Regions from separate parts of the Oceanobacillus sp. FSL K6-0127 genome, predicted to be linked through region 1. Evidence: riboswitches for the same ligand, from Rfam matches in the RefSeq annotation. Region 1 holds a riboswitch; the other holds the start of a gene.

What was found. Region 1 has a riboswitch for S-adenosylmethionine ahead of MHH64_RS10595 (ATP-binding cassette domain-containing protein). Riboswitches for the same ligand answer to the same signal wherever they lie in the genome.
Region 2: linked by a shared signal. The riboswitch ahead of MHH64_RS00015 (O-acetylhomoserine aminocarboxypropyltransferase/cysteine synthase family protein) and the one ahead of MHH64_RS10595 (ATP-binding cassette domain-containing protein) in region 1 are both predicted to bind S-adenosylmethionine.

Annotation. Positions count from the first base shown of each region.
Region 1 is NZ_CP150287.1:2,100,749-2,104,174, reverse strand. It holds gene MHH64_RS10600 (methionine ABC transporter permease) at 32-700, opposite strand; gene MHH64_RS10595 (ATP-binding cassette domain-containing protein) at 690-1,721, opposite strand; SAM riboswitch class I at 1,869-1,971, opposite strand; gene MHH64_RS10590 (thioredoxin family protein) at 2,188-2,502, opposite strand; gene MHH64_RS10585 (toprim domain-containing protein) at 2,577-2,933, opposite strand; gene gcvH (glycine cleavage system protein GcvH) at 3,371-3,426, opposite strand, start outside.
Region 2 is NZ_CP150287.1:1,507-4,932, reverse strand. It holds gene MHH64_RS00015 (O-acetylhomoserine aminocarboxypropyltransferase/cysteine synthase family protein) at 1-1,651, opposite strand, end outside; SAM riboswitch class I at 2,058-2,170, opposite strand; gene rarD (EamA family transporter RarD) at 2,302-3,207, opposite strand; gene megL (methionine gamma-lyase) at 3,391-3,426, shown strand, end outside.

The sequences.
Region 1 (3,426 bases):
TAGGTTTTCCTATTTTCATCTATTGATAATGTTATCGTTTATCAAGCTTGTTTGTAATAAAGTCCCCAATAAATTGGAAAATAAACACGATAATTACAATAATGACCGTACAAAGAAATACAACATCAAAATCACGTCGTTGGAATCCAAAATAATACGCATAGTTTCCAAGACCACCTGCACCAATCGCACCTGCCATTGCGGTATACCCAATTAATGCAATCGAGGTAACCGTAAGGCCTGATACGAGTGCCGGCATTGATTCAGGGAGTAGAACACGGAAAATGATGGTACGTGTTTTCGCCCCCATCGCTTTGGCTGCTTCAATTACACCTTTTTCCACTTCGTTAAGCGCGATTTCAACGAGTCTCCCGTAAAACGGAGCTGATCCAATAATTAATGCGGGCAGTGCTGCATTTGGTCCGCGAATCGTTCCGATAAGGAAATCGGTAAATGGAAATAGCAATAAGATCAATATAATAAATGGGATGGCTCTAAATATATTCACAAGAGCCGCTACAACAAAATAAATATACTTATTTTTCCAGATGCCGTCTTTTTTCGTTAAATATAGAAGCAATCCTAATAATAGACCGAAAATACATGTACCAATAATAGCAATAATTGTCATGTAAAATGTTTCGTAAGTTGCTTCAACTAAATCCTCGTATTTAATATTTGGGAATAACTCAGCTAACATCCCGGATAACCTCCACTTCGACCGAGGTCTGTTCCTGTATAAAGCTTAATGCTCTATCGAATTCCTCTTGTTCGCCAATAACCTGTACGAATAATGTGCCATATCCGCCAGCTTGTGTTTGGGTGATTTTTCCTTGTAAAATATTTAAATCAATATCAAAACGCTTTGCCAGCTGGCTTATAAGGGTTTGATTTGTAGCCTCACCTAAAAATTGAAGCTTAAGAATAATACCATCTGCATTATTCTCAATAATATTGGTTATATCATCCTCTTCGTCACTTGGTCCCATAATTTGCTGAACAAATTTTTTCGTAACGTCTTGTACGGGATGGGTAAACACATCAAGCACATTTCCCTGTTCAACAATCCGTCCTTGCTCCATGACCGCTACTTGGTTACAGATTTTTCGAATAACATGCATTTCATGTGTAATCAAAATAATCGTTAATCCAAGCTTTTTATTAATGTCGACCAGCAAATTCAAAATCGCATTCGTTGTTTCTGGATCCAATGCAGAGGTTGCCTCATCACATAACAGCACTTTTGGATTATTCGCAAGTGCGCGAGCAATTCCAACACGCTGCTTCTGTCCACCACTTAATTGGGATGGATAAGCTTTTTCCCGTCCACCAAGGCCAACCAAATCAATGAGTTCCTGTACTCGCTTTTGCCTCTCCTGCTTTGGGACTCCTGCAATTTCAAGTGGGAATGCAATATTTGCCTCTACCGTTCTTGACCAAAGTAAATTGAAGTGCTGAAAAATCATGCCGATTCCTTGTCTTGCAAGGCGAAGCTGTTTTGAATTAAGTGTCGTTATTTCTTCATCATCAATAACAATTCGTCCTGATGATGGTTCTTCCAATCGGTTAAGCAGTCTGACGAATGTACTCTTCCCTGCACCGCTGTACCCAATCACGCCGAATATCTCACCGTCAGGGATAGTAAGGGTCAAATCATCAACAGCTGCTATGTCATCATTATTTAGTCTAAAGACCTTACGTAAACCCTCAATCGAAATCACGTTATGTCCTCCTCTTCGTTCTAACTTTTGTGCCTATAAACAAATTCTTTACTGTATGAATGCTGCAATACATTTTTTAACCAAAAAACAAAAAACGTCTTCTGTAAGAGAACAGAAAGACGTCATATCATTAAAAAGTCTCACGTTCTCTCATCTGTCAAAGTTTACTTTGCAGGAATTGGCACCTTTCAAAAGATTGAAGGTTGCCGCGGTTTCAAAGGGCCAGTCCCTCCACCGCTCAAGATAAGAGATAGATCGTATTTGATTTAGCAATTCAGTGACACTATAGTAGCATGCTAAAATACGCGTGTCAATCCTAAATAGGATTAACTTTTGTTAAAGTGAAACTTCAATCAAGAGCTTTTTCTCTCCACTGCATGATAGTACCACAGGAGTATGACTCCAAGCCCTTCCCCACCTTCTAATTTTAACTCTCTCACGCATAGAAAGGGGGGATATTAGAGCCTTAATGGGTGGCAAATAATTCTGGCTTATATATCATCAAATAATTATATATATTACCTGTCGATTGAAAGGCATAAACTTTTTCTTTCACTTCATTACCTTCTTTAATTAAAAGGCATGGAACACTTTCAATTTTATTTTCTTGCATAAATTCAGGATACAAGGACGCATTCATCTCATAAAAGATATCTATTCCATGAACAGACTCGATTTTAGCAAGCATTGATCTTGCCACCGTACATGTTCCACAAAAAGGTGTATAAATATAAATTAACATGCGTTCCTGTTCCAAACTTTTTTCTGTTATTTGCTGCATTTTTAACCACCTTAAGTTCAATCTATAAGAGGATATTCAAAAAACCCGGTAAATATCCTCTTTTTGAACACACACTATAATAAAAATATAGGATGAACAGAGAAATGTTTACTCAGTAGTGTGCTTGCAAGTATTTTCTCTGGTGTCGCTGCAACCTCCCGATATTCACTGCTAATGTAAATATGCTCCGCATGCGGTAGCTCACGAGCCAGCTGCTTACGCAATTTCATTCCAGATTTATCCTCGTCAACTAGAATAAACACATCCTTTTCATCCAATTCGTATGTTTCCAGTAATTCATCAAATCGTTCTACACCGAATGTACCATTTGTACATACGATAGTAACCTCATCATTGATGACTTTTTCAATTTGCTTCTTATCTGTAAGCCCTTCGACAATAATCACTTTTTCAAACTCAGTAGTTATCATACATGAGCACTCCTTATGCAAGCAAAAAAGTTGCCTACGTAATTCGCGTTCAAAAGGAGGATGAAAAGACCGAGATCGGGTAAAGTTGCAATGTCCTATCGCAACACGAACACGTCCTGTGTGTGTCGAGGTTCGGTGACGTTGTTACTCTCGTCACGGAACGAATGCAATTAATACGTAAGTATAGAGCTTGAACAGAATGCGAACTTCTACAGGGACGTGAACAATTTTCATAGGAAGTTTTCTTTCGCCAACGTGTTCCACAGGAAGCGGTGACTTCAACGGTCTACACAGCACGTGTCAGGAGTTAATCGAAGAACACCTATCTCATTGTTTCATTTTCACCGGACTTTTTGAACAGCATCTATTTACATACATTATATGATTGAAAGAAGGCTAACTATACACTTTCACACGCGTAAGTTAGCCTTTGGGCATTATTCTTCAGTTAATTCTTGATATGCATCTGCAGATAATAATTGCTCAAGCTCAG
Region 2 (3,426 bases), 2.1 Mb from region 1:
CTAATGCAGCTGGATTTACCTCTGTAACAATAATTCCCGTCGCATTTGCATGCTGCAATGTTTGATTTGTGCTTGCTGCTCCTTCGGCAAAAATAAATTTTATTTCTTTATTTACCAATTGTTCAATAACTGCAGCTGGAAGTTCTTTATCCTTAACCCATAATGCATCAACAGGAGATGAAATTACAGATAATTCATTAGCTGGATCATCTTCTACAGAAATGATTTCAAAACCAAGTTTTTCTAAGGATTTCGTTTCGCTTTGATCAATCCCGATGCTAGCAATAACTTTTTTGCGAATACCTTCCTGACGATTAAATGGAGAGGAAAGCAAGCTTTTAATTACAGCGTCATTCGATTGTTGTGCAGCTTGATTAACTCCAGTTGCTTGATCAATTGCTTGCTCTAAGTCTGCCAGAATATCTTCTACAGCTTCTAGTCCAATCGACAAGCGGACAAGCTCTTCAGTTACACCGCTTTTCTTCAAATCTTCAGCATTTAGCTGCTGATGTGTCGTTGAAGCAGGATGGATGATTAAGGATTTAGCGTCTCCAACATTTGCTACATGTGACCATAGCTTCACATTGTCGATTAGCTTTCTACCTGCATCGCGTCCCCCTTTGATACCGAATGTAATAATCGATCCATAGCCGCTCTTGAAATATTTCTTAGCAAGCCCATGTGATGGATGTTCCTTTAAACCAGGGAAGCTGACCCATTCTACTGCTTCATGTTTTTGTAAATAGGCAGCAACTTTTTCTGCGTTCTGTGCGTGTCTTTCAATTCGTAAATGTAGCGTTTCTAGTCCTTGTAAAAATAAAAATGCACTTTGGGGGCTTAAGCATGCCCCGATATCACGTAATAATTGAACACGAAGTTTTGTAATAAATGCTGTTGGACCAAGATCTTTATATTTTAAGCCGTGATATGTTTCGTCAGGCTCGGTGAAGCCAGGGAATCGATCGTTATTCCAGTCAAATCTTCCACCATCAACAACGACCCCGCCAATTGTCGTTCCGTGACCGCCGATCCATTTTGTTGCGGAATGAATAACAATATCTGCGCCCCAAGTGAGCGGTTTTGCGATATAAGGGGCAAAAGTATTATCAATAATTAATGGAATATCATGAGCATGTGCAATATCAGCAACAGCTTCTACATCAAATACGTAAAGACTTGGATTTGTGATGATTTCACCAAATATAGCTTTTGTTTTATCGGTAATCGCAGCTTCAAATTCCTCCGGTTTTGTACCATCAACAAATTTTACTGTAATCCCATAGCGTGGAAGGGTCGCTGCAAAGAGATTGTACGTACCGCCATATAGGTTGCTGTCCGCAATAATTTCATCCCCAGCTTCCGCGATATTCAAAATTGCTAGCGTAATAGCAGCCATTCCGGATGATGTTGCAACAGCACCAACCCCATCCTCCAGCTGAGCAACACGCTGTTCAAATGCATCAACCGTTGGATTCATAATACGAGAATATATATTACCTGATTCTGCTAAACCAAATAAGTTTTGTGCATGTTCTGTATCACGGAAAACATAAGAAGTTGTTTGATAGATTGGAACAGCACGCGCACCTGAAGTTGGGTCCGGCTGTTGACCACCATGAAGTAATACCGTTTCTGGCTGAAATTGTGACATAATAAAATTCCTCCTTGAAATGTTATGTTTTTCACTAGAAAACTATAAACTTTAATACCGTGGATCACTTGGCTACCGAAACAGCCACGTCCAGCTCCAGCGCTAAAGCTGTAGCGAGACTTCCCTCGCCTCCGTACGATAAAGAAGACTTGCCGACTGGCTAAGACATGTGGCCTAGTCGCACTTATACCCTTGTGGTGAAAGTCAACATTGACTCTAGGTAAAAGGATGGCCGACTAAACCAGGCTACGCCTAACATCGGCATACCCCTAAAGGGGCGTGTTTCCTTTATCTCCTGTGGCTCAGTCCGTACGTCGCTAACCGGGCGCTTACGCTTTTGTGTTTGAAGAGGGAAAATGAAAAAGCCCTCTTCCTAAGAAGAGGGCGTATGTACGAACCGTTCCTCCTCTCATCTTCCAGGTTTTTACCCTGTAGGATTTAGCACCGTTACAAGCAGGTTAATGCTTTAAGGTTGCCGGGCTTCATAGGGCCTATTCCCTCCGCCGCTCTTGATAAGAGATGTTGCATTATTTAAGTTAGTGTGAGTATACAATGAATTCTATTATCTGTCAATGATGTTTTCTGAAAAGTTTAAATTAGGTTGAATGTAATTGCATGTTGCAGGATTTACCTAAAGCCAGAGATTCATTTTAATGTGTTCTCAAACGACGCTGCGAATTTTTATAAATAGACGCCATATATATAAATAAAGCAGTCCAAATAAAAGCAAACGTAACTAGATGTGCTTGTGAGAAGGGCTCTTTATAGAAAAACACACCAATTACAAGCATCATGGTAGGTGTGATATATTGCAGGAAACCTACCATGGCTAGAGGAATCTGCTTTGCACCACTGGAAAATAACAATAGTGGAACAGCGGTAGCAATACCCGCTCCAATTAAAAATAGGTTCGTAACTGTTATAAATGGTGTAAAAGTAAATGAACCGCTTGGAATAATCCATAAGTAAATAAGTGCGACTGGTGTAATAAGCAATGTTTCAATTGTCAGCCCGGAGATTGCGCTGACATTCACTGTTTTTTTCAGTAACCCGTATAATGCAAATGTGGTTGCTAGCAGCAGTGAAATCCATGGAAATACACCGTAACTGAATGTTAAGTAAAGCACACCAATTGCTGCTAAAATAAAGGAAAGTAATTGACCTTTCGTTACAGGTTCTTTCAAAATGATAATTCCTAGTAAAATACTAATAAGCGGGTTGATATAGTATCCAAGACTTGCTTGCAGGATATGTCCTTGAACAACTGCCCAAATAAATAGAAACCAGTTTAATGTAATCACAATCGCGGCAGCTGTGATCCCAAGTAATTGCTTTTTCTTTTTCATAATTTGTCGGCATTCCTGTATGAAGTTATTCCATTTACCAAGAAAAATGACAAGAAGCAGCATAAATACTGCTGACCATGCTATTCGATGTGCTAGAATTTCCCCAGCTGGAACATAATCAATTTGTTTCCAGTACATTGTAATAATCCCCCATAAGAGGTAGGCACTGAATGTATAGATGATGCCGGTTTTCGTATGCCGATTATCCATTATATTTTCCCTCCTAAGCGGATTTTTTGAACAACCTTTAACATTTCTATAATAGTAGATGGAATTTACCAATTTAGCAATCACTTAGCTTAGCTTAAGTTTTAGAAAACGCTTTCATAATTGAGTTGTATTCGATATGATAGATGTGAGCGTAAGAGACATCTATTAAGAGGGGGTTTGACGATGACACAAAAACAAAATCAAAAACGTATTGAAACG